4 regions of the Streptomyces sp. NPDC058086 genome follow, and region 3 is predicted to be linked to each of the others. Evidence: riboswitches for the same ligand, from Rfam matches in the RefSeq annotation. Region 3 holds a riboswitch; each other region holds the start of a gene.
What was found. Region 3 has a riboswitch for cyclic di-AMP ahead of ACFVWD_RS36530 (M23 family metallopeptidase). Riboswitches for the same ligand answer to the same signal wherever they lie in the genome.

Region 1 (7,412 bases), on a different contig from region 3:
TCGACGCGCCCCGGGTGCATGGAAGGGATCGCGGCACGCTCGGCGTGGGTGGAGGCCAGCAGCCGCTCGGTGATCTCGCGGACCTTCTCGTACGGGATGCGGGAGTGGTGGATGGCGGCCGAATCGTAGGCGGGGAGGTCCAGCGCGATGGCCGCGACCGTGGTGACCGAACCCGCGAGGCCGACCAGCGTGTGGGCCTCGTGCAACGGCACCGTCCGCTCGGCGAGGTCGAGGGCCGCCTCGATGTCGGCGCGTACGGCCTCGGTCTCGGTGGGGGTCGGCGGGTCGCTGACGACCCCGTCGTGCACGAGGTGCCGCTCGGTCATCCGTACGCACCCGATGTCCACGGAGCGGGCGGCGCGCACGTGGTCCTCGCCGACGACCAGTTCGGTGGACCCGCCGCCGATGTCCACGACCAGGTAGGGCTTGGCGAGGTCGTCCCGGCCCGTCAGTTCCTTGGTCGCGCCGATGAAGGAGAACTCGGCCTCCTCGTCACCGGTGATGACCTCGGGCTCGACGCCCAGGATGTCCAGCACGCCGCGTACGAACTCGTCCCGGTTCTCCGCGTCGCGGGAGGCGGAGGTCGCCACGAAGCGCAGTCGCTCCGCGCCGTGCTCCTTGATGATCGCCGCGTACTCGCGGCAGGCCGCGAAGGTGCGCTCCAGGGCCTCGGGGGCGAGGCGTCCGGTGCGGTCGACGCCCTGGCCGAGCCGGACGATCGTCATCCGGCGGTCCAGTTCGACGAGTTCGCCCGTCGCCGGGTTCGCGTCGGCGACGAGGAGGCGGATCGAATTCGTACCGCAGTCGATGGCGGCGACCCTGGTCATCGGTTGTTGTCTCCTGCTCGTGAATTCGGTTCGACGACGTGCGACCGGTCCGGGGATCCGGGGCGAAGCCCCGCCTTGGGGGGCGCGGGAAACTGCGCGCTCAACCCCCACCCACCCGCAGACAGAACACGCACCGGGAGAAGGGGGCGCAGCCCCCTCACTCTCCCTCGGACGGCGACTCCGCCGTCACCACGCACGCACCCTTGCGCCACCACTCCGGCAACATCGCGATCGCCTCGTCGCCCAGCGGATTCACCCCCGGCCCCGCGGCCAGCGAGTGCGCCACCAGCACGTGCAGACACTTCACCCGGTCCGGCATCCCCCCGGCGCTCGGAAAGCCCGCCAGCACCTCGATGGCATCGCGCCGCGCGATGTAGTCCTCGTGGGCGGCCCGGTACGCGGCGGCCAGCTTGGGATCGGTCGCCAGCCGGTCCGTCATCTCCTTCATGACGCCGTCCGCCTCCAGCGTGCCGATCGCGGAGGCCGCGCGCGGGCACGTGAGGTAGTACGTCGTCGGGAACGGCGTACCGTCCGGCAGCCGGGGCGCCGTCTCCACCACGTCCGGCTGACCGCAGGGACAGCGGTGCGCGATCGCCCGCAGCCCGCGCGGCGGCCGGCCGAGCTGTTGCTTGAAGGCCTCGACGTCCGCGTCGGTCGGCTCGGTGCGCGGGGTGGGCGGCGGGGGCGTTTCCATGCCTGTGCTCAAGTCTCTTTCTTCTTCGATTCACCGGTTCACCGGTCGTCAGGTCACCGGTCGTCAGGTCACCGGCCATCAGCTCACCGGTCGGAGTGGTCCGACTTGTCGACGCCGTCCCAGACGTTGGCGTACCAGGGGCGGGCTGCCACCCCCAGATCCGTACGCGACTGCTTCGCCGCGTCCGGGTCGATCACGATGTATCCGGTCTCGCCCGGCATCACATAGTGCAGCCGTTCCCGGATCTGCTGCTTCGCGTACGCGTCGTCCTGCCAGCGCGCCTTGAGGTCGCGCAGCTGTTCGACCCGGGCGCGGGCCCGCTCCTGCTGTCGCTCCAGATCGGCGATCTCGGCGCGCTGGGACACGTACTGCCTTATCGGGTACGCGAGGGCCACGATCAGAGAACAGAGTACGAGAGCCAGCAGCGCGGCGCGGCCGGTCAGGCGCGAGCGGCGGGCCTGGCGCTTGGTCTGCGAGCGGTAGACCCGGGCCGCCGTCTGCTCGCCGAGCAGCTTCAGCCTGGTCGCGGTGGAGAACCGGTCCCGGTCCTTCACGGCCATGTCCAGCCTCCCGTTCACACGCGCGTACGTCCCCGGACACGGTACGGGACCGGGTACGGGGACGTACGTACGACTGGCTAAGGCTTGACCGTCGGCGGGTGTCAGCCCTTGAAGCGCGGGAAGGCGCTGCGGCCCGCGTACACCGCCGCGTCGTCGAGGATCTCCTCGATGCGCAGCAGCTGGTTGTACTTGGCGACGCGGTCCGAGCGGGCCGGGGCGCCGGTCTTGATCTGGCCGCAGTTCACCGCGACGGCGAGGTCGGCGATGGTGACGTCCTCGGTCTCGCCGGAGCGGTGCGACATCATGCACTTGAAGCCGTTGCGCTGGGCCATCTCGACGGCGTCCAGGGTCTCGGTCAGCGAGCCGATCTGGTTGACCTTGACGAGCAGGGCGTTCGCGGAGCCCTCCTCGATGCCGCGGGCCAGGCGCTCCGGGTTGGTGACGAAGAGGTCGTCGCCGACGATCTGGACCTTGTCGCCCAGCTTCTCGGTGATGACGTTCCAGCCGGCCCAGTCGTCCTCGTACAGCGGGTCCTCGATGGAGACCAGCGGGTACGCGGAGACGAGCTCCTCGTAGTACTCGGTCATCTCGGCGGCCGAGCGGGACTTGCCCTCGAACTCGTACTTGCCGTCCTTGTAGAACTCGGACGCGGCGACGTCGAGCGCGAGCGCGATCTGCTCACCGGGGATGTAACCGGCCTGCTTGATGGCCTCGAGGATGAGGTCGAGCGCGGCGCGGTTCGACTCCAGGTTCGGGGCGAAGCCGCCCTCGTCGCCCAGGCCGGTGGACAGGCCCTTGGTCTTCAGCACCTTCTTGAGGGTGTGGTAGACCTCGGCGCCCCAGCGCAGGGCCTCGGAGAAGGACTCCGCGCCGATCGGGGCGATCATGAACTCCTGGATGTCCACGTTGGAGTCGGCGTGCGAGCCGCCGTTCAGGATGTTCATCATCGGAACGGGCAGCAGGTGCGCGTTCGGGCCGCCCAGGTAGCGGAAGAGGGGGAGGTCGGACGCCTCGGAGGCGGCGTGCGCGACGGCGAGCGAGACGCCGAGGATGGCGTTGGCGCCGAGCGAGCCCTTGTTGTCGGTGGCGTCCAGGTCGAACATCGCCTGGTCGATCAGGCGCTGCTCGGTGGCGTCGTAACCGACGAGCTCCGGGCCGATCTGCTCGATGACGGCGAGGACGGCCTTCTCGACACCCTTGCCGCCGTAACGGTTGGGGTCACCGTCACGCAGCTCGATGGCCTCGAAGGCGCCGGTGGAAGCGCCGGACGGAACGGCGGCACGACCCGTGCTGCCGTCGTCGAGGCCGACCTCGACCTCGACCGTGGGGTTGCCTCGGGAGTCCAGGATTTCCCGGGCTACGACGACGTCGATGGACGGCACGAGCATCTCCTTCTGGGATGTGACGCGGGTACGCGGAGCCTGTGATGGCTTCGCGACATGAGCCTAACCGCCTCGGGGGGATCGGCCAGCCGGTCGCCCACCCCTTGGGCAGAACTGAACGTACACATTGTTCCAGAACGGAACAAAAACGGGTACCGAAATCCGGGTACGAAACCCTCGGCACGAAACCCTCGGCACGAAACGCCGGATACGAAAAACCCCGCTCCGGTGCGTACGGGGGAACACGCACCGGAGCGGGGGGCCCGTGGGGACGGGGGCGACCCTCATCGGGGGCTCCAGTGTGGAGACCCCCTTCATGAGGGACCTGTCATTCAGCTGAGGCGAAGCTGCCGATCATCAGCCGAGGTGAAGCTGCTGACCCGGGTAGATGAAGTCGGCGTCGTCGACGATGTCCTTGTTCAGCTTGAACAGCTGCTGCCAGCCGCCCTTGACCTTCTTCTTCTCGGCGATCGAGCTGAGGCTGTCACCCTTGACGACCTTGTACTCGCCGTCACCCTTCTTGACCTTCTTGCCGGTCGGGGTGGAGACGGTCTTCCCGGCGGCCGGACGGGACGCCGAACGGGAGGCCGCGGTGTCCGTCGAGCGGGTGACGGTGCTGGTGCTCGGCGAGCTGTTCGACGAAGAGCTGTTCGAGGAAGACGAGGTCGACGGGGTGCTCGCACCGCCGGTGTACGCGGCGCCCGACAGGCCCGTGCCACAGGTCGGCCAGGCGCCCTTGCCCTGGGCGGCGAGGACCTTCTCGCCGATGGTGATCTGCTGCGACTTGGAGGCCTGGTTGGCGGTCGCGGCGTACGCGGTGCCGCCGTACGCGGCCCAGGTGGAGGCCGAGAACTGCAGACCGCCGTAGTAGCCGTTGCCGGTGTTGATGGACCAGTTCCCGCCGGACTCGCACTGGGCGACGGCGTCCCACTCGGAGGCGGTGGCGGCGGAGGCGCTGCCGGCCGCCATCAGCGGAGCGGCGATGGCGACACCGGTGACACCGGCGAGCGTGGCGACACGGGTCGTCCGGTTGAAAACGGTCGGACGGCGGTGCTTGCCCTTGCTGGAAAACAGCATGGAGAGATCCCCTCACCGACGCCTGCGAGGTGAGCTGTCGGGTTCGGGCGGGTGAGTGCCCGGCCGTGCGCTCTGAGCGCTCGGCTTCACCCCAAGCCACTCCCGGTCAACTACCGGGTGCGGCACTTACCTTGGGTCCCCCGCTCCTGCCTACGGCGCTGACGCGTCGACTGTTCCCGTACGGCCGTTGGCAGGATTCGGCGTTGGCGACCGTCGGGGCCCGCTGTGGCGAGCGGTCATGACCGTAAGCAGCCGATCGGCTGAATTCCAAAGACGATCAGGGCCTTTGAGATCCATCTCTCACTCGCAGCAAACCGGACATTACGCAGCGAACCATGACGCGAACTGCCCCTACTTTTCGCCCGATTCAGCACCAACTGCAAGGCTCTGACCGGGGAGGATGAGGTTCGGATCGGCGCCGACCGTCTTCTTGTTCGCGTCGTACAGCTCGGCCCATCCGCCTTCGAGGTCGAGGGCGTCCGCGATGGTCCAGAGATTGTCTCCGGCGCGCACGACGTAGGAGCCGTCGACGACATCGCGGGAGGCGCCGGCGCCGCGCGAGGCGTGCCGCCCGGAGGAGTCGTCGGTACGGCCGTCCACGGCGCTGTCGGTGGTGTTCTCGTCCGCGTTGTCGCCGCGGTGGCGCCCGGCGCCGCCCGTCGCGTTCTCGGACGTACCGGAAGAGCCGTCACTCTGGCCGGAGTTGCCCGAGTTGTCGCTCTTCGTCGATTTCGAGCCGGAGTTGCCCGCCCCCTGATCGCCGCCGCCGGTGTCGGCCTTCGTCGTGTTCTCGGTCGCCTTCCCGGTCGCCTTCGAGGACGAACCGGACGAAGACGAGTCAGACGAAGAAGAATCGGAAGTCGAGCCGGACGAGGCGGGCGGAGTCGACGTCGCAGATGAACCGGACGAACCGGCTGAATTCGATCCGTTGGGCGAATCGTTCGCCACGCCCGTGTCGACCAGGATGTCGCCCGAGTTCTTGCTCAGCCCGGAGAGCGGCCCACAGGTCGGCCAGGGAGTGAGGCCCTGGTCGTCGAGGAGCTTCTCGGCGATGGCTATCTGCTGCGAGCGGCTGGCCTCGTCGGCGCTCGACGCGTAGGTGAGACCGCCGTACTTCTCCCAGTCCGCCTGGCTGATCTGGAGTCCGCCGTAGTACCCGTTGCCGCTGTCGACACTCCACTGGCCGGCGCTCTCGCACTCGGCGACCCGGTCCCACGTGGTGCCGTCGGCCGCGCTCGCACTGGTGGCACCGAGCAACGGGATCGCGATGGCGGATCCGGTCACTCCTGCCGCGACGATGAGGGCCGGGGCCTGACGGGGGCGACGATGGCGGCCGTTCCCGGAGAGCATGCGGAAGCCTTTCACGTGACAGCAGGTGACTACGCGACGTATGAGTCGCGTTGACGAGTGAACGTATCCGCACCCGAACACTTGTCACAAGTCGATGCAGCGTAGATCACGTGAAGATCACAGAGTTGAGAGCGTGTCAGGTTTACGCGCCCGCGGGTGTATGGTCGCCCGCTATCGCGAGACCGGTACCGGAGGCGTGAACTCCACTGGAAGCGTGCGCAATCCGCGCATAATGAGCCCGCCGCGCCAGCGCAAATCGGCTGAATCTCCCGCGAGTTGAAGGTCGGGGAGACGGGTGAGGAGAGTGGCGAGCGCGGTCTGGCCCTCCAGCCGGGCGAGCGGGGCTCCGAGGCAGTAGTGGATGCCGTGACCGTAACCGAGGTGTTGGTTGTCACGGCGGGAGAGGTCGAGTGTGTCCGGCCGTTCGAACCGCGCGGGGTCACGGTCCGCAGCCGCGAGGACCACGAGGACGGGGTCGCCGGGTGCGATGTCCTGACCGCCGATGCGGACGGCCGCGGTGGCGAACCGCCACGTGGCCAGTTCCACGGGCCCGTCATAACGGAGGAGTTCCTCGACGCCGGTCTCGAGGAGTTCGCGTTCGTGGGCGGCGAGGGACTTCTGGAGGCGCGCGCGCTGCTCGGGGTGGGTGAGCAGGGCGTACGTGCCGTTGCCGATGAGATTGACGGTCGTCTCGAACCCGGCGAAGAGAAGGATGAAGGCCATGGCGGCGGCCTCGTTCTCCGTGAGGTGCTCGCCGTGGTCGGACGCGCGGATCAGGCCGGAGATGAGGTCCTCACCGGGCGCGGGCGTATCCGGAAGGCCTTCCCGCTTCTTGTGGATGAGCTCGAGCAGATACCCGCGCATCTTCTTGACCGACCGCGCGACCCCGCCCCGCGGCCCGCCACCGTGCCGGATCATCATCCCCGCCCAGTCACGGAAGTCGTCCTGGTCCTCGCGGGGTACGCCCAGCAGGTCGCAAATGGCGTAGATGGGAAGCGGGAACGCGAACTCGTGGATCAGGTCGGCGGAACCCTTCTGCGCGAACTGGTCGATCAGCTGATCGGTGAGCTCCTGCACACGCGGCGCGAACTCGGCCACCCGTCGCGGCGTGAACGCCTTCGAGACCAGCCGCCGCAGCCGGGTGTGGTCCGGCGGGTCGATGTTCAGCAGATGTGTCATCAACTCGGCCTTGCGCTCCCCTGGAATACCCGTCTTCCCCTTCGCGTGGGCGGGTTCGTCGTGGTGCGCCGGATTCTTGCTGAGCCGCGCGTCGGCGAGCGCCTGCTTGGCGTCCGCGTACCGCGTCACCAACCAGGCCTCCACCCCACTCGGCAGCCGCGTCCAGTGCACGGGGGCGTGCTCCCGCAGCCAGGCGTACGCGGGGTAGGGATCACTGGCGAACTCCCAGGTGAAGAGTTCGGGAGCGGGGCTGAACGGCGGCGGCTGATCGGTCACTCCCTGACGGTATCCGGAGGGAGGGGAAGGGCGGCACGGCGGAGGGAGGGGCCGGGGCGGAGAGGAG
Region 2 (7,412 bases), on a different contig from region 3:
AACCTGAGAGTGATGCCCCGGTAACGTCATGTACGGAAGTGGCGCCACTGGATCGCGGGGTGACCGCATCTGACCGTGATCCCGGCCCGGCGCCGTCGACTTCACGCGGTGTGATGACCGATGGGGCGGTTCCGGGGCAATCGGTGGTTCCCAGGTGGTAGTGGTCTACAGGGGGTGGGCCGGTGACAAGAGGGGTGAGGGCCGCCGATTAGGCTCCGGCTCCATGGACGTACTCATCCATCTCTTCGTCGGCCTGCACATCATCGGCATCGCCTCGCTCCTCGGTGGTTTCCTCACCCAGATGAAGGCGATGGGCCAGGGCACCGCCCGGTTCGTCCCCGCCATGCTGCACGGCGCGCTGACCATGCTGGTCACGGGCGTCGCCCTCGTCGGCCTCAACCAGGCCGACGACCACTCGGTCAACACCATCAAGATCGGCGTGAAGCTCGCCCTGCTGATCGTGATCCTCGGGCTCGTCTATGTGAAGCGGGACGACGAGAAGGTGGACAAGGGCCTGTTCGGGCTCGTAGGGCTGCTCACGACCGCGAACATCTTCATCGCGGTGCTCTGGACCTGACGGCTCCCCGAAGGCCCCCACGGACGGCTACGGCGCTTCCGGACACCCGACGGCTACGGCTCGTGCGGACGCCCGACGGCGCTACGGCTTCTGCGGCTCCTGAGGACGCCTGAGCGCTACGACCACCACCGCCAGCCACGCCGCGACCGAGATCCACAGCAGTACCTGCCCGAGCCCCCTGAGCCAGCCGACGCCGATGGCGGCCGCGACCGACAGCGCCGCCACCGCCGTCATTCCCAGCGGGAACACGGTCGCCCAGCGCAGCACGTCGTAGCGCGGTCGGGGCCACAGGGCCTCCGTCACGGCCAGCACGCAGTACGAGCCGAGGACGAGCACGAGCAGCGCCTCGGTCACCCAGCGCAGCACGCCGTTGTCGTCGTTGTTCCACAGGTAGATGTCCGCCTGGTACGCGAGGATCAGCTTCGACCCCGCCAGCGCCGAGATGGCGAGCGCGCCGCCCGCGACCCACTGGTCCCCGGCGCCCGTGGCGACCTCGCGGTAGTCGAAGTAGAACAGCGCCATCGTGTAGAGCAGGAGCCCCAGCCAGAACAGCACCAGCGCGGTGTGCGCGAGCCAGTCCGTGTGCGTCGCGGGGGCGAGCGTCGCGCCCAGCACCGCGAGCCCCTGCGTGGCCACACAGCCGAGGAACACCGCTCCGGGCATACGGGGCCGCCATTGCCGTACGACCAGGAGGAGCAGCCCCGGCCAGAGCGCCGCCGACAGGGCGAGCAGGGCCTCGGCCGGCACCTCCCACCCCAGTGTGACCAGCCGCGTGCCGAGCACGGTGGTCGCCGCGACCGCGGTGAGCGCGCTCGGTGTACCGGCCTCCGTCAGCCACCGCTCCCGCTCCCGCAGCAGCCGTACGACGAAGGCCGCGGCGAGCCCGAGCCAGCCGACGGCCGCGAGGGCCAGCACGATCCGGGACAGGATCTCGTAGCCGGTCTGCTCCAGCCCGATCGAGATGATGCCGGTGGCCAGGATCGCGGCTCCGGCGCCCGGCGGACTCTGCAGCCACCAGGTGCGCAGGCCGGTCCACCGGGTGCCGGGCGGGGAGATGGCTGACATGGGCCCGATGCTAAGGACCTTCGAGCGGGTTGGCGGCGGGCCACGCGCGCGTGGAGCTCGATGAGCCCCACGCGCGCGTGCCGGGCGCCGGGGCGTTAGGCCGGACGCACCACGCTGTGGATGATCGACTCGCCGCCGTAGAAGATCGACTCCTCGCGGACGTACGCGCCCGGCTTGGGGGCGTGGATCATCATGCCGTTGCCGATGTAGAGGCCGACGTGGCTGATGTCGTCGTAGAAGAAGACGAGGTCACCGGGCTTGATGTCGGAGAGCGGGACCGTCGTGCCCACGTTGACCTGGTCCCAGGTGGTACGCGGGAGATCGACGCCGGCGGCCTTCCAGGCGGCCTGGGTGAGGCCGGAGCAGTCGTAGGAGCCGGGCCCGGTCGCGCCCCAGACGTACGGCTTGCCGATCTGGGTGCGGGCGAAGGCGAGGGCCTTGTCGGCCTTGGCGGTGTACGAGGAGTCGGTGGTCGAACTCCCCGAGGTGCCCGAGGTGCCCGAGGTGCCGGTGGTCCCGGAGGTCGTCTGCTGCTGGGCGGCCGCCTCCTGGGCCTTCTTCTCCGCCGCGGCCTGCTGCTGGGCCAGCTCCGCCGCCTTGCGGTCGGCCGCTTCCTGCTGCTTCTTCTCGATCGCCGCGAGCCGGGCCTTCTCCTCGGCGGTCAGTTTCGAGAGCAGGTCGCGCGCCGCGGCGAGCTTGCGCTGCACGTCGGCCTTGGACGTCTTCAGCGCGCTCTGCGTCGTGGTGAGCGTCTGCAGGCTCTGGGAGGCCTCCGCGCGCTTCTTGGTGGTGGCGGCCTGCTCGGTGATGTAGTCGTCGACGGCCACCTTCTGGCGGCTGGTCAGCCGGTCCATCAGCTGGGTCTGGTCGAAGTAGTCCTGCGGGTTGTCGGCCAGCAGGAGGGTCGCGGTGTCGGGGGCGGCGGCGCCGGTGCGGTACTGCGCCGCGGCGAACGAACCCAGCTCCTCGCGCGCGGTGTTGAGCTTCTCGGTGCGCTGAGCGACGTCGTCGAGGAGGGAGTCGACGCGCTTGCGCTGCTGCGCGGTCTTCTCCCTGGTCGCGTTGTATTTCTCGGTCGCCGCCTCGGCCTGGTGGTAGAGGTCGTCGACCTTCTTCTCGACCTCTTCGACACTCGGCTTGGAATCGGCCGAGGGTGCGGCGTTCGCCGTCTGGGAGAGCAGGGCCACGGAGGTGAGGGCCGCCGTGGCGAGGGCGGGGGTCCGTATACCCGCTATGCGCGTACCCGTAGGACTCCACTTGCGGTGCGACGCCAAGAGAGGCGACTCCTTCCGTCTTCCGCCTACCGAGTTAGCTGTCGGGTTCGGGCGGGTGCTTCCGGAAGGTTTGCCCTACGGTCCTTGCCCCAGCGGACAGTTGGACCGATTCACCCCAAGGTCGGTTGGGTCCCCGGCTCCGGCTGCCGTACGGCGCACCGGACTCGGCGGAGGCCGCACGGCCCGGCGGTGTTCGCCGGTTGGGTCGAGCGGCCTGCCCGGCACGCTAGCCAACTCATAAGTGTTCTGTGAAGTTTGATGTGCGATATGCCCGATACATTTTCGTGACCTTGACCTTGGGGGTCATTGATCGTGGCTGACCGTAATGAAGCGATCCTGAACGGTGACGGCGTCCCGTGCGGGAAAGGAATCGTGCGCGGTCGCGGAAAAACCGGTCGGGTTTCCAGGGTGGCCGCGGGTTGTCAGTGAGGCCGCCTAGACTCGGAGAGCGATGAGCAGCCTCTTTGATGACAGCTTTCTGGCGGACCTCCAGCCTTCCGGGGCCCACGAGGAAGAGCCCCCGCCGCCGCCCGAGGACGGGGCACCGGAGCCGCTTCCGGACGACCTGTTCGGTGGCCGCTTCGACGTGCCCGCGAGCCGGGACGCCTTCTACCGCGACGGCGCGCCCCGCCCCGCCGTGGACCCGGCGGCCCTGCTGGACGGGCTGAACGAGAACCAGCGCGCGGCCGTGGTGCACTCCGGCTCCCCGCTGCTCATCGTGGCCGGCGCGGGCTCCGGCAAGACCCGGGTGCTCACCCACCGCATCGCCCATCTGCTGGGCGAGCGTCATGTCCACCCCGGCCAGATCCTCGCGATCACCTTCACGAACAAGGCCGCGGGTGAGATGAAGGAGCGCGTCGAGCAGCTCGTCGGCCCGCGCGCGAACGCGATGTGGGTGATGACCTTCCACAGCGCGTGTGTGCGGATCCTGCGCCGCGAGAGCAAGAAGCTCGGCTTCACCTCCTCGTTCTCGATCTACGACGCCGCCGACAGCAAGCGGCTGATGGCGCTCGTCTGCCGTGACCTGGATCTCGATCCCAAGCGCTTCCCGCCCAAGTCCTTCAGCGCCAAGATCTCGAACCTGAAGAACGAGCTGATCGACGAGGAGGACTTCGCCACCCAGGCCGCCGACGGCTTCGAGAAGACCCTCGCCCAGGCTTACGCGATGTACCAGTCGCGGCTGCGCGAGGCCAACGCGCTCGACTTCGACGACCTGATCATGACCACGGTCAACCTGCTGCGCGCCTTCCCGGACGTCGCCGAGCACTACCGGCGCCGCTTCCGCCACGTCCTGGTCGACGAGTACCAGGACACGAACCACGCGCAGTACGCCCTGGTCAGGGAGCTCGTCGGCCCGGCCGTCGGTGACCGGCCCGAGGACGCGCCGCCCGCCGAGGGCGAGCTCGGGCCCGCCGAGCTGTGCGTCGTGGGCGACGCCGACCAGTCGATCTACGCCTTCCGCGGCGCGACCATCCGCAACATCCTCCAGTTCGAGGAGGACTACCCGGACGCGACGACGATCCTGCTGGAGCAGAACTACCGCTCCACCCAGACGATCCTGTCCGCCGCCAACGCGGTCATCGAGCGCAACGAGTCCCGCCGCCCCAAGAACCTGTGGACCAACGCGGGCGCCGGTTCGAACATCACCGGCTATGTCGCCGACACCGAGCACGACGAGGCCCAGTTCGTCGCCGACGAGATAGACCGTCTCACCGACGCGGGCGAGGCCAGGGCGGGCGACGTCGCCGTCTTCTACCGGACGAACGCCCAGTCCCGTGTCTTCGAAGAGATCTTCATCCGCGTCGGCCTGCCCTACAAGGTCGTCGGCGGCGTCCGCTTCTACGAGCGCAAGGAGGTCCGGGACGTCCTCGCGTACCTGAGGGTCCTGGCCAACCCCGAGGACTCGGTCCCGATGCGCCGCATTCTGAACGTTCCCAAACGCGGCATCGGCGAGCGCGCCGAAGCCATGATCGACGCGCTCTCGCAGCGCGAGAAGATCAGCTTCTCGCAGGCGCTGCGCCGCGTCGACGAGGCGTACGGGATGGCGGCGCGGTCGACGAACGCCGTGAAGCGGTTCAACACGCTCATGGAGGACCTCCGCACGATCGTCGAGTCCGGCGCGGGCCCGGCGACCGTCCTGGAGGCGGTGCTCGAGCGCACCGGCTACCTCGCCGAGCTGCAGGCCTCGACCGACCCGCAGGACGAGACCCGGATCGAGAACCTTCAGGAGCTCGCCGCCGTGGCCCTGGAGTTCGAGCAGGAGACCGGCGAGGGCGAGGGCGAAGGCACGGGGGCGGCTGCGGGTACGGCGGATGCCGGTGCCGGTGCCGGTGCGGCTGCGGGTGCTGGTACGGCGTCCGGTGGGCTCTCCGCGTTCCTGGAGCGGGTCGCGCTCGTCGCCGACTCCGACCAGATCCCGGACGAGGAGGACGGCAACGGCGTCATCACCCTGATGACCCTCCACACCGCCAAGGGCCTGGAGTTCCCGGTCGTCTTCCTCACCGGCATGGAGGACGGCGTCTTCCCGCACATGCGCGCGCTGGGACAGGTCAAGGAGCTGGAGGAGGAGCGGCGCCTCGCGTACGTCGGCATCACGCGCGCGCGGGAGCGGCTGTACCTCACCCGTTCGTCCATGCGCAGCGCCTGGGGCCAGCCCTCCTACAACCCGCCGTCCCGTTTCCTGGAGGAGATCCCGGAGACGCACCTGGAGTGGAAGCGCACCGGCGCGACCGCTCCCGTGTCCTCGGGGCCCGTCTCCGGTGTGGCCGCCTCGCTGTCGTCCTCGCGTTCGCGGTCCGCGGCGTCCGGCGCCTCCGGCTTCGCGACGCGCCGCGGGATCTCCGAGAAGCCGGTGGTCTCGCTGGCGGTCGGCGACAGGGTCACCCATGACCAGTTCGGCCTGGGCACCGTGGTCGGCGTGAAGGGAACGGGCGCGAACGCGGAGGCGACGGTCGACTTCGGCGAGGCGAAGCCGAAGCGGTTGCTGCTGCGGTACGCGCCGGTGGAGAAGCTGTAGTTCTACGGGTTCTACGGGGCGGCAGCTCGGAGCCCGGCGACGGCGTTCGGTCACGTCGTCGGGTGAGTCGGGTGAGGAGCCGGTGGGTTACGTCGGGTCCAGGCCGTGGCTGCGCAGCCACGGCAGCGGGTCGATCGCCGAACCGCCCGCGGGGCGGACCTCGAAGTGCAGGTGCGGACCGGTCGAGTTGCCGGAGTTCCCGGAGAACGCGATCTGGTCACCGGCCTTCACGACCGTCCCCGACGGCACCTTGTAGCTGGAGAGGTGGCAGTACCAGGTCTCCGTGCCGTCCATCGCGGTGACGATCGCCATGTTCCCGTACGCGCTGTTCCACTGCGTCCGTACGGTGCCGTCGGTCGCGGCCATCACCGGCGTGCCGTACGACACCGGGAAGTCGATGCCCGTGTGCACGGACATCCAGTTGATGCCGGCCTGGCCGAAGTAGGCGCTGAGGCCCTTCTGCGTGACCGGGAGCACGAATTTCGGCCGCAACCGCTCCTTGCGGGCCGCCTCCGCCGCCGCCTTCTGCTTCTCGGCGGCCTGCTGAGCCTTGAGGTCGATACGTTCCTGCGTCCGGCTGGCCCGGTCGGCGAAGTCGTCCGCGCCCGCGGAGAGGCTCTGGAGCTGGGTGTCCAGTTTGTTGTTGGCGGCCGACGGCTTCACCGCGGTCCCGTCGGACGCGCTGAGGGTCGTGTTGTCCTTGCTGTCGTTCCCGCCGATGGTGCCCACGGAGGCGGCGGCGATTCCCGCGACCCCCATCACGCAGGCCGAGGGAACCGCGACGGTCAGCAAGGCGGAACGCTTCGCCGGGGTGCGCCGCCGGGAACGGGACGCGGACCGGTTCGCGGCACGGGGGGCCGGAATGACCTCTTCCATGTCCTCGAGCAGCGGCGCGTCCTGCGCGTCACCGGCGTCCTCGAACTCGTCCTCCGCGGCGCCGGGTTCCTCGTACGACACCTGCTCGAAGGCCGCGGTCGCCTGCTGGTCGAAGGGCCGGTCGTGGACGTCGGACTCGGCCACCGGCTGATGCTCGTAGGCCTCGGCGGCGAGCTGCTGCTCATACGACTCGGCCTGCTGGTGCTGCTCGTACCCCTCGTAGGGGTCGTGTTCGCCCGCGGTGTTCCACTGCGTGGCGTCGTACGCGCCCGTCTCCTGGGTGTGCGCGGTCCACTGCTGGGTCTGGCCGGTCTGTTCGGCCTGGAGCCAGGCGGCCGCGTCCCACTGGCCGGTGCCCTCGGGGCCCGGGTGCTGCGCGGGGATGTTGGCGAGCTGCTGGTATCCGCTCGCCCAGGCGGTCGTGTCGTAGGCACCGGTGTCGTACGCGGCCTGGTGCTGTGCGGCGTACGGGTCGTAGTGCGGGGTCTGGTGGCTGCCGGTGCTCCACTGCGTGGCGTCGTACGAACCCGTGCCGTCGCCGCCCGACATGTCGCCGAAGAGGGGGTCCGCCGCGAAGGTCGAGGTCTCGAAACCCGTGGTCTCG
Region 3 (7,412 bases):
GGGTGCGGACGCCGCGCTCGACCGGCTGGCGAAGCTGGTGGCGGAGGGTCTCGAGGAGCTCCCCGAGACCGTCTGAGAAAGAGCCCCCCGAGCGGGGTTCCTCAATTGACGGCGGGAGTGGTCTTCGCACCAAAAGACCCCGCCCCGCACACATTCGAAGGGCTCGCCTGAAAACATCGGGCGGGCCCTTCGCTTTTCTCAATTGCGGGCAGCAGAAATAATCTCCCGCGAATTACCCCTCTTTGTATACGGCGCCGGTGTTAATGACGCACGCCCGTCATGTTTACGGGATGTTGCGAAGTCCTCACACGCTCCGGCCGATCTCCCCCGCCGGGAAAGCGCAGCCGGTGCGCGACCGTCGCGCGCTCGGTGTGCAGCGCCGTGACGGCCCGCGCCCGCTCACTGTCGCCGCGCGCCACCGCGTCCACGATCCCGCCGTGCTCCGCCCAGGACTCCGCCGGACTGGCCGGCGCCTCGACCGCGTACATCCAGGCGATCTTGTGCCGCAGCTGGGCCAGCGTGGAGGTCAGCGCGGGGCTCCCGGAGGCCTGCGCGAGGGTCTCGTGGAACCAGCCGCCGAGCGAGCGCAGATCCTCGCTGTTCCCCCTCCTGGCCCGCTCCTGCCCCAGCCTGACCAGGCCTCGAAGCACCTTGAGGTGGGCCTCGGTGCGCCGCTGCGCGGCCCTCGCGGCGCCCAGCGGCTCCAGGAGCATGCGCATCTCCAGCAGGTCCGCGGCCTCCTGCTCGGTGGGCTCCGCGACACACGCGCCCGCGTGCCGACGGGTGACGACGAAGCCCTCGGCCTCCAGCGTGCGCAGGGCCTCGCGCACGGGGACCCGCGAGACGCCGTAGCGGCGCGCGAGCAGTTCCTCGGTGAGCCGGCTGCCGCGCTCGTAGACACCCGCGACGATGTCGTCACGGATCGCCGTGCATACCGAGTGCGCGGGAATGCGCATGACCGGACCTCCGCCTTAATCCCCGCGAAACGCGGTCGATTGACGCTTGTTCAGCGACTCTATTGCAGAGAGCCGGAATTTCCGATGGCGGGCCGGAATCCATGGATATTTTTTGGACAGACAGTCGTTCGAAACGACGAAGCCCCGGCCGAGGGGAGCCGGGGCTTCGGAAGTGTTGACGCCGGTCGTCGGACGTTCACGGTGCGCGAGCGGCAGAGGATCACGCCGTGCGAGCGGCAGACGTCCACGCCGTGCGAGCGTCAGACGTTCACGCCGTGCGAGCGAAGGTAGGCGACCGGGTCCATGTCGGAGCCGTACTCCGCCGTCGTACGGGCCTCGAAGTGGAGGTGCGGCCCGGTGGTGTTCCCGGTGGAGCCGGAGAGGCCGATCTGCTGGCCCGGGGTGACCGTCTGCCCCACGGAGACGCCGATGGACGACAGGTGGCCGTACATCGTGTAGGTACCGTCGTGCATCTTCAGGACGATCTGGTTGCCGTAGGCACCGCCCCAGCCGGCCGTGACGACCGTGCCGGAGCCGACCGCGTGGACCGAGGTCCCCGAGGCGGCGTGGAAGTCGACGCCGGTGTGGCTGCCGGAGGACCAGAGGCTGCCGCCGGTCTTGTAGCCGGTGGAGATGTACGAGCCGGTGATCGGCAGGACGAAGGTGTTGAGCCGCTTGCGCTCGGCGGCGCGGGCGGCACGCTCCTTGGCCTCGCGCTCCTTCTTCGCCTCCTCGGCGGCCTTCTTGCGCGCGGCTTCTTCGGCCTTCTTGCGCGCGGCGGCCTCGTCGGCGGCGCGCTGCTGGGCGGCGGCCTGCGCGTCGATCTGGGCGGCGACCCTGTCGCCGAGGGTGACGGCCTGGGTCAGCCCGGTCTGCTCGACGGAGGCGTCCGCGGCGAGGGCCGGGGCGGCCAGGGTTCCGATGACACCGGTGGTGGTGAGCGCGGCGACGCCGACGGCGTTCGTGGTGGAGCGCTTCACGCGGCTCGGACGGCGGTGTTTCCCGGGGCCACAGGTGAACGCCATGTAGGGGCTGATCCTTTCCTTCCCTCTCGCCTACCGGGTTAGCTGACGGGTTCGGAGCAGGAAGGTCTCCTACGGACCCCCTCCAGGGAGGGCGTCCGATTCACCCCAGGGACTACGTGTGGGTCCCCGGCTCCCCTGGCTCGCGCCGTACGGGGACTCGGCGATGACTGTCCGGTGCCGCGGGCGCGGCGCACTGCCTGACGAACAGCCGCCCCGACGCTAGACGGGGCGTCTTTCAATCAACAAACGGATCACGGTTTTTGTAGTGCATGCCACAGGGCAGACGGGCAACCTCCCTACCAATACGGACATCTTGGGGATGAAGTCCAAGCTAAATCCGAGCGGAAATCCGAGCAAAAAGGGGCCCGGGCGACTCTTCAGTCACCCGGGCCCCACGGAGTCACGCTCTTCCGCTCCGCGTGCGGCTCGGCTTCCAGCCGGCTTCCACTGAGCCGCTGCTCCGCCGAACCTCTACTCCGCCGAAACGACGGTCACTTCACCGATTCCGAGGGCCTTGACGGGCTCCTGGATGTGCGCGGCGTCGCCGACGAGGACGGTCACCAGACGGTCCACCGGGAAGGCGCTCACGGCGGCCGCGGTGGCCTCCACGGTGCCGGTCGCGGCGAGCTGCTGGTACAGCGTCGCCTGGTAGTCGTCCGGCAGGTACTGCTCGACCTGGTCCGCGAGCGTGCCCGCGACGGCCGCCGCGGTCTCGAACTTGAGGGGCGCCACCCCCACCAGGTTCTGTACGGCGATGTCGCGCTCGGCGTCCGTCAGGCCCTCGGCGGCGAGGGTGCGCAGCACCTTCCAGAGGTCGTCGAGCGCCGGGCCGGTGTTCGGGGTGTCCACGGAGCCGCTGATGGCGAGCATCGCGATACCGGTTCCGTCCGGGGCGGCACGCAGGACCTGGCCGAACGCCCGCACACCGTAGGTGTAGCCCTTCTCCTCGCGCAGGACACGGTCCAGGCGCGAGGTGAGGGTGCCCCCGAGGCAGTACGTACCGAGCACCTGGGCGGGCCACACACGGTCGTGCCGGTCGGCGCCGACGCGGCCGATGAGCAGCTGCGTCTGGACCGCGCCGGGGCGGTCCACGATGATCACACGGCCGGTGTCGTCGGCGGTCACCGGCGGCACGGGGCGCGGCTCGGCGGACGAGCCGGTCCAGTCGCCGAGCGTCTCGGCGAGCAGCGCGTCGAGGTCGACGCCCGTCAGGTCGCCGACGATCACGGCGGCGGCCGTGGCGGGACGTACGTGCTTGTCGAAGAAGGCGCGTACGGCCGCCGAGTCGATCTTCTGGACGGTCTCCTCGGTGCCCTGGCGCGGGCGCGACATGCGCGAGGTCGCCGGGAACAGCTCCTTGGAGAGCTCCTTGGCGGCACGCCTGGCCGGGTTGGCCGTCTCGTGCGGGATCTCGTCGAGCCGGTTGCGCACCAGCCGCTCGACCTCGCTGTCCGAGAACGCCGGTGCCCTCAGGGCGTCGGCGAGCAGCCCGAGCGCCTTGGGCAGGCGAGAGACGGGCACTTCGAGCGACAGGCGTACGCCGGGGTGGTCGGCGTGCGCGTCCAGGGTGGCGCCGCAGCGCTCCAGCTCGGAGGCGAACTCCTCGGCGGAGAGCTTGTCGGTGCCCTCGGAGAAGGCGCGCGCCATGATCGTGGCGACGCCGTCGAGGCCCGCGGGCTCGGCCTCCAGCGGCGCTGCGAGCAGCACCTCGACGGCGACGACCTGCTGGCCGGGGCGGTGGCAGCGCAGCACGGTCAGGCCGTTGTCCAGCGTGCCGCGCTCGGGCGCCGGGAAGGCCCAGGGCTTGGGCTGACCCGCCTGGGGCTGCGGGTGGAAGTCCATGGTGGCGAGCTCGGTCACTTCGCCGCCTCCTCGTCCTCTTCGGTGGTGTCGGCAGCGACCGGCTCGTACACGAGCACCGCGCGGTTGTCGGGGCGCAGGCGGGACTTGGCGACCTCCTGGACCTCCACGGCCGTGATGTCCAGGACGCGCTGTACGGCCGTCAGGGCGAGCTGCGGGTCGCCGAACAGGACGGCGTACCGGCACAGTTCGTCGGCGCGGCCCGCGACCGTACCGAGCCGGTCCAGCCACTCGCGCTCCAACTGGGCCTGGGCGCGCTCCATCTCCTCGTCCGTGGGGCCCTCCTCGGCGAACCGGGCGAGCTCCTCGTCGACGGCGGACTCGATCACCGGGACCTCGACGTCACCGGACGTCTTCACGTCCAGCCAGCCCAGGGAGGGCGCTCCGGCGAGCCGCAGCAGGCCGAAGCCTGCCGCGACGGCGGTGCGGTCGCGGCGTACGAGCCGGTTGTAGAGCCGGGACGACTCGCCGCCGCCGAGGATGGTGAGCGCCACGTCGGCCGCGTCGGCCGCGCGTGTGCCGTCCTCCGGGAGCCGGTAGGCGGCCATCAGGGCGCGCGCCGGGACCTCCTCCTCGACGACCTCGCGCAGCTGCTCGCCGATGACCTCGGGCAGCGAGCCGTCGCGCGGGGCGGGCTTGCCGTCGTGTCCGGGGATGGAACCGAAGTACTTCTCGATCCAGGCGAGCGTCTGCTCCGGGTCGATGTCCCCGACCACGGAGAGCACCGCGTTGTTCGGCGCGTAGTAGGTGCGGAAGAAGGCGCGGGCGTCCTCCAGGGTCGCCGCGTCCAGGTCCGCCATCGACCCGATCGGGGTGTGGTGGTACGGGTGGCCCTCGGGGTAGGCGAGCCCGGTCAGCTTCTCGAAGGCGGTGCCGTAGGGCACGTTGTCGTACCGCTGGCGGCGCTCGTTCTTGACGACGTCCCGCTGGTTCTCCATGGACTCGTCGTCGAGCGCGGCCAGCAGCGAGCCCATGCGGTCGGCCTCCAGCCAGAGGGCGAGCTCCAGCTGGTGGGCGGGCATCGTCTCGAAGTAGTTGGTGCGCTCGAAGCTGGTCGTTCCGTTGAGGGAGCCGCCCGCGCCCTGCACCAGTTCGAAGTGGCCGTTGCCCTTCACCTGACCGGAGCCCTGGAACATCAGGTGCTCGAAAAGGTGAGCAAGGCCGGTACGGCCCTTGACCTCGTGCCGTGAGCCGACGTCGTACCAGAGGCACACCGCCGCGACCGGGGTCAGGTGGTCCTTGGAGAGCACCACGCGCAGGCCGTTGGCCAGGCGGTGCTCGGTCGCTGTCAGGCCGCCGGAGCCTGCCTCAGCTGTGGCCGTGTGACCCATGGGCATGTACGTCCCTTCGATCGCGGAAACTGCAGAATTCCTGCCGGTCCTGCCACTGTATGCAAGCGCGCCGACAGGTGGCGAAGTTCCCGCACCTCGTACGCCGAGAGCGAGAATTCCTGAGGTGGGAGGCCGGACTTCCGTTCACCGTGAGCGATCGGAACGGGGCGCCGTGGAGCCTCTATGGACGGGTCGCGGTCCGCGTTGTCAGTGCGGCGGTCCACAATGGTGCGCGTCAGAACCCGTTCATGCCCCGGCAGAGACTGTGAAGGAGTCGCAGCAGCGATGGCCCGCCGCAGCACGAAGACCCCGCCGCCCGACGACTCGTACGAGGAGAAGATCCTCGACATCGACGTCGTGGACGAGATGCAGGGCTCCTTCCTCGAATACGCGTACTCGGTCATCTATTCGCGAGCCCTGCCGGATGCCCGTGACGGCCTCAAGCCCGTGCACCGCCGCATCGTGTACCAGATGAACGAGATGGGGCTGCGCCCCGACCGCGGCTATGTGAAGTGCGCCCGCGTCGTCGGCGAGGTCATGGGTAAGCTCCACCCGCACGGCGACGCGTCGATCTACGACGCCCTGGTGCGGCTGGCCCAGCCCTTCTCCATGCGCCTGCCGCTGGTCGACGGCCACGGCAACTTCGGCTCGCTCGGCAACGACGACCCGCCGGCCGCCATGCGTTACACCGAGTGCCGGATGGCCGACGCCACGTCACTGATGACCGAGTCCATCGACGAGGACACGGTCGATTTCGCGCCGAACTACGACGGCCAGGAGCAGGAGCCCGACGTCCTCCCGGCGGCGTACCCGAACCTGCTGGTCAACGGCTCGTCCGGGATCGCCGTCGGTATGGCGACGAACATGCCGCCGCACAACCTCGGCGAGGTCATCGCGGCCGCCCGTCACCTGATCCGCTATCCGGGCGCCGACCTGGACACGCTGATGAAGTACGTGCCGGGTCCCGACCTGCCCACGGGCGGCCGGATCGTCGGCCTGACCGGGATCAGGGACGCCTACGAGTCGGGGCGCGGCACCTTCAAGATCCGCGCCACGGTGTCGGTGGAGGACGTCACGGCGCGCCGTAAGGGCCTCGTCGTCACCGAACTGCCCTTCACCGTCGGCCCGGAGAAGGTGATCACCAAGATCAAGGACCTGGTCAACGCCAAGAAGCTCCAGGGCATCGCCGATGTGAAGGACCTCACCGACCGTTCGCACGGACTGCGCCTGGTCATCGAGATCAAGAACGGCTTCGTGCCGGAAGCGGTCCTGGAGCAGCTCTACAAGCTGACGCCGATGGAGGAGTCCTTCGGCATCAACAACGTGGCGCTGGTGGACGGTCAGCCGCTCACCCTGGGCCTCAAGGAGCTCCTCGAGGTCTATCTCGACCACCGTTTCAACGTCGTGCGCCGCCGCAGTGAGTTCCGCCGCAGCAAGAAGCGCGACCGTCTCCACCTGGTCGAGGGCCTCCTCGTCGCCCTCCTGGACATCGACGAGGTCATCCGCCTCATCCGCTCCAGCGACAACTCGGCGCAGGCGAAGGAGCGCCTGATCGAGCGCTTCTCCCTCTCCGAGATCCAGACGCAGTACATCCTGGACACGCCGCTGCGCCGCCTGACCAGGTTCGACCGCATCGAGCTGGAGTCGGAGCGCGACCGGCTCAACGGCGAGATCGACGAGCTGACCGGCATCCTGGACTCGGACGCCGAGCTGCGCAAACTGGTCTCCGGAGAACTGGCCGCGGTCGCCAAGAAGTTCGGCACCGACCGGCGCACGGTGCTTCTGGAGTCCGCGGGCACCCCCACCGCGACGGTCTCGCTCCAGGTGGCCGACGACCCGTGCCGGGTGCTGCTGTCCTCGACGGGTCTGCTGGCACGTACGGCCAATGGCGAACCCTTCGGGGAGGCCGAGGACGCCAAGCGCACCAAGCACGATCTGATCGTCTCCGCGGTGCCGGCGACGGCCCGCGGCGAGATCGGGGCGGTCACGTCCTCGGGCCGCCTGCTCCGGCTGAACGTGATCGACCTGCCGCAGCTGCCGGAGACGGCCTCGGCGCCCAACCTCTCCGGAGGCGCGCCGATCGCGGAGTTCCTGTCCTCCCTGGAGCCGGACGAGACGGTGGTCTGTCTGACGACGCTCGACGAGTCCTCGCCCGGCCTGGCGATCGGCACCGAACAGGGCGTCGTGAAGCGTGTGGTCCCCGACTACCCCTCGAACAAGGAGGAGTTGGAGGTCATCAC
Region 4 (7,412 bases), on a different contig from region 3:
GGGAGTCGCGGCGTCGGCCGTGGCCGCGCCGGCGGCGCCGAACAGCGACCCGGCGGCGACCAACGAGACGACCGAGATCACGGTCTTCCTGGTGCTTGGCATGACGAACTCCTCCGCGTTCACGGGCGACTGCCCTCTCGCCGGGAAAGCTAGGAGCCGTCTTTGTGGAATTCTTGTGGCCGGTCGGCGGTCGTGATCATCCAGTTGCGCGGGAGCGGAAGCGTGGCCCCCGCGTCCGCGACGCCTGCGCTCAGCGGCAGGGTGACCTCGACGCGGGTGCCCGGACCCGTGGGCCGGTCCAGTACCCGGATCCCGCCCCGGTGCAGGGCGATCTGCTGGGCGACCAGGGTCAGTCCGAGGCCGGAGCCGGGGCTGTCCGGTCGGCGGCGGAAGCGTTCGAAGACCTCGGTGCGCAGCGCGGGCGGGATGCCCGGGCCCCGGTCGTCGACGACGAGGAGCGCGTCGGCGCCGCTCGCGCGCAAGGTCACCTCGACCTGCGGGGGCTGCCCGTCCGTGTGTCCGTGGACCAGGGCGTTGACGAGCAGGTTGTCCACCAGGCTCCGCAGTCCCGCCTCCCAGCCGTGCACACGCAGCCCCGGTGCGCAGTGGCCGGCCACCCGTGCGTGCGGATGGCGTCGCCGCTGTTCCTCCGTGCTCGCTTCGACGAGGTCGGCGAGGTCGACCGGGCCGAAGGCGTCCGCCTCGACGAGGTCTGCGCGGCCGAGGTCGCGCAGCATGACGAGGACCCCGAGGAGGCGTGCGTGTTCGCGGCTCAGGTCGTGCAGCACTTCGTCGCGGTCGGGTCCGGCGAGTTGCGGATGCTCGGTGAGGATCTCCAGGTTGGTCTGCATGCTCATCAGCGGGGTGCGCAGTTCGTGCGAGGCCGCCGAGGCGAAGGAGCGGGCGGTGGCCAGTGCCTCGGCGGTCCTGGCCGCCTGCTCGTCGTAGCGGGCCAGGACGGTCTGCAGGGTGTGTGCGAGGTCGTCGACCTCGGCGATCCGTGTCGGGGTGTGGTCCAGGCGGGTGGAACTGGAACGGGGGTCGAGGCCGCTCGCCCGGCGTTGCAGACGGCGCAGCGGTGTGCTCGCCCGGGTGGCGACGGCCCAGGCGAGCAGCCCGGACAGCGGTGCGGCGAGCAGGGCGACGGTCACCGCGCGCCGTCGGACCAGGCGCACCTGGGTGTCGGCGGCGGTGTCGGACGCGAACAGCCACAGGGTGCCGCGCACACCCGGGTGCGACCCGGTCACCCGGGTCGACAGGATCCGCCAGCTCCTGCCGTCGGCACGGAGGGTGACCGGGACGGGAGCCCTGGCGGGCAGCGCCACGTCGGCCGACGGTTGCGGGCCGCCCGTGAAGGACCCCTCGGGGCCGATCAGCCGTACGCCCACGTCCAGGGCCGAGGTGAAAAGCCGACGTTCGCGGGCCTGCTCCACCGCCGCCGACCGGTCGGCGGCGCTCGCGCGCAGCAGCCCCCGGGCGTCCTTGGCGACGGCCACCGCGCGCTCACGCAGATGCGTGTCCTGCTGGTCGTGCAGATCCGCGGCGACCAGCCGCAGCAGCAGCCAGCCGGTGGCCAGAACCAGTACGGGCACGGTGGCGCCGACGGCCAGGGCGATCCGCGTGGACAGTCTCACGGCCGCTCCCCCGGGTCGTCGTCGCGCAGGACGAAGCCCACGCCTCGTACGGTGTGGATGATCCGGGAGCGCCCCGACGTCTCCAGTTTGCGGCGCAGATAGCTGACGAAGGTGTCCACCGCGTCGGTGCGCACCTCGAAGTCGTAGCCCCATACGCGATCGAGGAGCTGGTCCCGGCTGAGCACGATGCCTGCGTTGCGGGCGAGGAAGTGGAGCAGCTCGAACTCGCGTCGGGTCAGTTCCACCGGCCGCCCGTCGAGGCTCACCCCCCGGGCGGCGGGATCCAGGAGCAGCCCGCCGACCCGTACGGTGCCGCTGTCCCGTGGCGGCCTGCGCCGCAGCAGTGCCTCCAGGCGCAGGACCAGTTCCTGCAGGGCGAAGGGCTTGACGAGGTAGTCGTCCCCGCCCGCCTGCAGGCCCGCGATCCGGTCGGCGGTCTCGTCGAGTGCGGAGAGCATCAGCACGGGTACGTCGTTGTCCTCGTCCCGCAGTGTCCTGCACACCTCGATGCCGCTGAGGTCGGGCATCGAGATGTCCAGCACGATCACGTCCGGCGGTGTCCGCCGGGCCACCGCCAGGGCCGGCCGGCCCCCGTCGGCCAGGTCCACGGCGAATCCGCCGAGCCTCAGTCCGCGCTCCAGCGAGCGGCGGATCGCCGCGTCGTCGTCCACGACCAGGACACGGCCGCGCTGCCCACTCATCACCACTGCCCCTCCCCGGCGCACCGCCGGGGCTCGCCGCCGCCCATGGTGCATCAGCCGCGACGGTCCCGGCCCCGAGGGGTGGGCCCAGGGTTCGGTGAATCGCCCGGGCCGGGACCGATCGGCGCCTGCCCTCGCGGAGCGTGGCGGTTGCGCGGGGCCTGACCCGGCGGTTGCATACAACGTGTGTCGATGGGTGTGGACGCGAGCGGGCAGGTCGGCCACGGGAAACGGTGGGCGGCCAGGGCCGCGCTGGTCGCGGCCGCGCTGGCGGTCCTGCTGCCACTCGGTTACGGAGGCGTGGACGGCATACTGCTGCTCCTGGCCGCGCTCCTCGGCGTGGCTGTCACGGCGGCGGCGCTGTGGTGGGCGCTGACCCGGCGCGGCCCGCTCCGCTGGGTGGCGGCCGTGCTGGCGGCCCTCGCGCCCGGCGCGGTGCTCACCCTGTTCGGCGTGGCAGGCTTGCTCTGGGCCATCCCCGTGTCCCTGGCGCTGTGGACCGTGGCCGTCTGGAGCGGCCGGTACGCCCTTCGGAGCGACCGGACACGCCCCCCGCGCCCGAAGGAACGCAGGGCATCACCGCCGCGGCGCCCCTTCCTCCTCATGAACCCGCACTCCGGCGGCGGCAAGGTGGCGAAGTTCGGGCTGCGGGAGAAGGCGGAGCGGCTCGGCGCGCAGGTCGTGCTCCTCGACCCGGATAAGCATCAGGACGTCACCGCGCTGGCCCGGGCCGCCGTCGCGGACGGCGCGGATCTGCTCGGCGTCGCCGGAGGTGACGGCACCCAGGCGCTGGTCGCGGCCGTCGCCGCCGAACACGGTCTGCCGTTCCTGGTGGTCTGCGCCGGCACCCGCAATCACTTCGCCATGGACCTCGGCCTCGACCGCGACGACCCGGCGACCTGCCTGGACGCCCTGACCGACGGCGTCGAACTCCGCGTGGACCTCGGCTTCGCCGGCGGTCACCCGTTCGTCAACAACGCCTCCTTCGGCGCGTACGCGGCGGTCGTGCAGAGCCCCGCGTACCGTGACGACAAGATCGGCACCATCCTGGACCTCCTGCCCGACCTGCTCACCCGCCAGCGCGGGCCGCGACTGACCGCCCGCGCCGCGGACACCACGCTCGACGCCCCGCAGGCCGTGCTGGTGAGCAACAACCCCTACCGCACCAACGATCCGGCCGGTCTCGGCCGCCGCGAACGCCTCGACTCCGGGCTGCTCGGCGTCCTCGGCATCACGGTGGACAGCGCGGCCGAGGCCGCCGCGCTCGTACTGGACCCCGCGCCGAACGGACTCGCGGTCCTGACCACCCGCGAGGTGGTCATCGACGCCGACCGCGCGGAGATCGAGGCCGGCATCGACGGCGAGGCCCTGGTCCTGCCCGCCCCGGTCCACTGCCGCGTCGAACCCGGCGCTCTGCGCGTCCGCGTCCCCAAGGAACGGCCCGGTGTACCCGAGGCCCAACCCCCCTTGGACTGGCGCCGGTTGCGGACGCTCGCGGCGACCATGGGGCGCACGGCGGTCGTACGACATCCTGGTCGCAGCCGGGACACGTAGACGAAGGTCACAATTACATATCGGACAGTTCGCGCTCCAATCTTCACACCAGGCACACAAATTGGCTAAGTTGGCGGCAGGCCGCACGACTCCCTCCGGCGAACCTCGCCGGGTCGCGCGACCTCCGCCGAATCCGATGCCCCCGCGGCAACCGGAACCAGGACCCAACCGACCTTGGGGTGAATCGGCCCAACTGCCCACTCGGGCAAGGGCCGTAGGGCATGCCTTCCGGAATCTTCCGCCCGAACCCGACGGCCGACCCGGTAGGCGGAGTACGGAAGGAGTACGGCTCCCATGGCGCCGGAACGAACCCCGCGCCCTGGAGGCGGCAGCCTCCCTGGCATGCCCGACTCCGCACGCGCGACGGCCGCCCTCAGTGGCGCGGACGGTCCGAGCCGCGAGGAGGTGCAGCAGCGGATCAGCTCCCTCTACGACCAGGCCGAGAACGCCGTCGGGTTCGTCAACGGGACCCGCGCGATGACCACAGGGAGCCGAGGCCGCGTCAACCCGGCGCCGGAAACCGCGCGCAGGCGCCGCGACCCCGCCCTCGACGACATCACCAAGACCTGGTTCGACGCGGCGCGCACGCAACTGGGTCCGTCCGCACCGGCCAGACTGCCGGCCGACCGGATGCCGAACCGCCCGGCCGAGGCGCGGCCCACGGGCCCGGCGAAGCGGCCGGAGGACGGGCTCACCAACCGTGGGCGGGAGTTGACCGCCCGCCCGGTTCTGGAGTTGACGGCAGGCCCCTCCGCCGAGGCGGCCGCCGGGCCCGTGGCCGAATTGACGGCCAGGGCCGTCGCCGCGCTGCCGGCCGCGCCGGTGCCCGCGCCACAACCTGCGCAGGAGGCCGCCACGGCCCTGCTGCCCGCGCTGCCCGCCGGTCCGGGGCAGTCCTCGTTGAAGACGTCCAAGGAGAAGATCCAGCGGAAACTGGCGCTGGCCCGTGAGCTGGTGTCCAAGCACGCCGCACAGTGGAACCCCGGGCCCGCGGCGATCGAGTCACGTCCGGCCGAGGGTGTCTGGCCCACCCCGGAGGATCAGGCTCGCAACCAGGCGGCGGAGTGGCAGCGACAGCAGCCGACCGCGCTCGGCGCGGACATGTCCCTCGGTACCGGGATGCCGCTCGGCACGAACATGCCCATGGGGACAGGGATGCCGCTCGGCACGGACGCGTCCATGGGTACGGGAATGCCCCTCGGCACGGACGCGTCCATGGGTACGGGAATGCCCCTCGGCGCGGACATGTCCCTCGGTACCGGGATGCCGCTGGCCGCGGGGATGCTTCCCGGCGCGGACATGTCCCTCGGCAGAGGCCTGCCGCTGGCTACGGACATGTCCATGGGTACGGGGATGCCGCTCGGCGCGGACATGTCCATGGGTACGGCAATGCCCCTCGGCACGGACATCTCCATGGGTACGGCAATGCCCTTCGGCGCGGACATGTCGCTCGGTGCGGGGATGCCCCTGGCCTCGGGTGTGCCCGTAGGCACCGGCGCGGTCAACACGGTCAGCCCCGTCGGCGCCGCGGAGTCGGCGTACGGCGGGAAGGCCGCCAAGGCCCTTGCCTTCGCCCGCACGCAGATCGGCAAGCCGTGCGTCTGGGGCGCGACCGGACCGGACTCGTACGACTCCGCCAGCCTCGTTCAGGCCGCCTGGAGGGCCGCCGGAGTCGCGCTCCCGCGCACCGTGCACGGGCAGGCGACCGCCGGTGCGGCGATTCCCCTGACCGACATCCAGTTCGGCGACCTGATCTTCTTCTACGACGACGTCAGCCACGTCGGCTTCTACACCGGCAACGGCATGATGATCCACGCCCCCAGCCCGGGTGCCTCGATACGCGAAGAGTCCATCTTCTTCGCCGGGCAGAAGGCGATCCACAGCGCGTTGCGCGCGGCGTGACGGACTGCGCCACATCAATCAAGACCCCAAAGCGCACATAAGGCACTGGAACGGCCGGAATTTCGCAATAGGGGATGTACGTGATCCGCGCGGACCTCGCCGCCCGGCTCGCCACCTGCGCTGACCATACTGGGTGCGCACGCCGCCTCCCACCGCAAAGTGACTCATGCCCAAGCCTTCCACCGCCCGCGCCACCGCTCCGGAAACCGTCTGGCTGGCCGGCGGGCGCCATGTCGGGCCCGCCCCGCAGGAGATCCTCAGGGAGAACCTGCGGAGGCTGAAGGCCGACGAGACGATCCACGACTTCCTGGAGGCGGAGAGCTCCTCTGACTCCGAGGGGCATGTCTTCGAGGCACGTTGGCAGGTCGACGACGCCGTCACGGTTCGCGCACGGCTCACGACGGACGGGCGCGATCACGCCACCGAGGGAAGCCGCTGGACGCTGGTGGCCGAGGCGGAACGGCCCTGGGACCTCGCGTGGCCCTCTCCCGCGACCATGTTCTGGCCCGAGGGACACGAGATCCCCTGGGACCACGACATCGTGGCCGGGCTCCGCCTGCGGGACATCAACCCGCTGCCGCAGGACGACAAGGCGCTGCGCCGCCTGCTCAAGGAGGCCGCGCAGCACAGCTGGAGCATCAACGTCGTCATCCACGAGGCGATGACCACCGACGAACGCGGTCGCCTGCCGCTGGCCCGGCTGCTCCCGCCCGGTCTGCGTCACCGCGTCGTGGAACACCGCGCCGCGCCCGAGCAGTTCCAGACGGTCAACTGGGCGCTGTACGACCTGGGTGTACGGGTACCGCGCGGTGGCGCCGTGATCCTGCCCGGTTCCCCCGCCCGGCCCGGGTACGACGAGCAGGACTCCACGGTACGCAGTGTGTTCCTCGACGGCTCGGAGCCGACGGAGCTCCTGGAGAAGGTCGTACGGCACGCGGCACTGCCCCGGCCGCTGACGGAGGCGGCGCAGGACGCCCTCACCGGCCTCCGGGAGGACTGGAAGCTGCTGACGCTGGAGGAGGCACGGGCGCTGGTGGCTGTGTACGCCGAGGCACTCGACGCCATGACGAAATCGCGCGACCAGTACCGCGAGGCGACCGAACTCGCGCATGCGGCGCTGGCCGACCTCCGAGACCTCCGGACGACGGCGTCCGGCGCGCACGAGGCGACCGCCGGCCAGGACGGGAACCCGCTGCACCAGCTGACGCGGACGTTCCAGCGGGTCGCGGGCACCGTACGGGCACGGCGTGCGGCCCGCGACGACGCGCCGGACCGGGGCACCGCCAGGGGCACTGACACCGGAACCGGTGCCGGCACCGGCACGCCCGAGAACCAGCCCGGCAAGGGCGAATGATCGCTACCGGAAACCGGCGCCGGCCCGAGGCCACCCGCTGAAACCGGCGTGTCGCGGCGCGCCCGCTCGCATCACGCACCTCGCCAGAGGTTGGCGAACGCCGCGTTCTCGATGGACCGGCGCTGGCGTACCGCTTCCAGTTCCATGACCGCGTCGTTGACGGCGGCCAGCACGGTCGTCACCGCGTCGTCGGTCACGACCGGACCGTCGGCGCCCTGCTCGGCCGGAATCCCGACGGCCGCCGCGAGGGAGACGAGGACGGGCTCG

Region 1: another riboswitch for cyclic di-AMP. It lies ahead of ACFVWD_RS10265 (transglycosylase family protein); the one in region 3 lies ahead of ACFVWD_RS36530 (M23 family metallopeptidase).
Region 2: another riboswitch for cyclic di-AMP. It lies ahead of ACFVWD_RS00265 (NlpC/P60 family protein); the one in region 3 lies ahead of ACFVWD_RS36530 (M23 family metallopeptidase).
Region 4: another riboswitch for cyclic di-AMP. It lies ahead of ACFVWD_RS20615 (NlpC/P60 family protein); the one in region 3 lies ahead of ACFVWD_RS36530 (M23 family metallopeptidase).

Annotation. Positions count from the first base shown of each region.
Region 1 is NZ_JBHVST010000010.1:16,839-24,250, forward strand. It holds gene ACFVWD_RS10245 (exopolyphosphatase) at 1-827, opposite strand, end outside; gene ACFVWD_RS10250 (DUF501 domain-containing protein) at 985-1,521, opposite strand; gene ACFVWD_RS10255 (septum formation initiator family protein) at 1,605-2,081, opposite strand; gene eno (phosphopyruvate hydratase) at 2,183-3,469, opposite strand; gene ACFVWD_RS10265 (transglycosylase family protein) at 3,821-4,540, opposite strand; cyclic di-AMP (ydaO/yuaA leader) riboswitch at 4,545-4,708, opposite strand; gene ACFVWD_RS10270 (transglycosylase family protein) at 4,892-5,890, opposite strand; gene ACFVWD_RS10275 (cytochrome P450) at 6,062-7,345, opposite strand.
Region 2 is NZ_JBHVST010000001.1:57,989-65,400, reverse strand. It holds gene ACFVWD_RS00275 (hypothetical protein) at 224-577, shown strand; gene ACFVWD_RS00270 (tellurite resistance/C4-dicarboxylate transporter family protein) at 659-1,642, opposite strand; gene ACFVWD_RS00265 (NlpC/P60 family protein) at 1,738-2,916, opposite strand; cyclic di-AMP (ydaO/yuaA leader) riboswitch at 2,924-3,096, opposite strand; gene ACFVWD_RS00260 (ATP-dependent DNA helicase) at 3,368-5,932, shown strand; gene ACFVWD_RS00255 (peptidoglycan DD-metalloendopeptidase family protein) at 6,020-7,412, opposite strand, start outside.
Region 3 is NZ_JBHVST010000063.1:2,424-9,835, forward strand. It holds gene ACFVWD_RS36520 (HPr family phosphocarrier protein) at 1-76, shown strand, start outside; gene ACFVWD_RS36525 (GntR family transcriptional regulator) at 261-956, opposite strand; gene ACFVWD_RS36530 (M23 family metallopeptidase) at 1,217-1,981, opposite strand; cyclic di-AMP (ydaO/yuaA leader) riboswitch at 1,994-2,154, opposite strand; gene ACFVWD_RS36535 (M16 family metallopeptidase) at 2,453-3,841, opposite strand; gene ACFVWD_RS36540 (M16 family metallopeptidase) at 3,838-5,178, opposite strand; gene ACFVWD_RS36545 (DNA topoisomerase (ATP-hydrolyzing) subunit A) at 5,458-7,412, shown strand, end outside.
Region 4 is NZ_JBHVST010000024.1:55,453-62,864, forward strand. It holds gene ACFVWD_RS20595 (hypothetical protein) at 1-102, opposite strand, end outside; gene ACFVWD_RS20600 (sensor histidine kinase) at 150-1,634, opposite strand; gene ACFVWD_RS20605 (response regulator transcription factor) at 1,631-2,335, opposite strand; gene ACFVWD_RS20610 (diacylglycerol/lipid kinase family protein) at 2,528-3,889, shown strand; cyclic di-AMP (ydaO/yuaA leader) riboswitch at 4,005-4,175, shown strand; gene ACFVWD_RS20615 (NlpC/P60 family protein) at 4,232-5,791, shown strand; gene ACFVWD_RS20620 (hypothetical protein) at 5,958-7,145, shown strand; gene ACFVWD_RS20625 (GPP34 family phosphoprotein) at 7,217-7,412, opposite strand, start outside.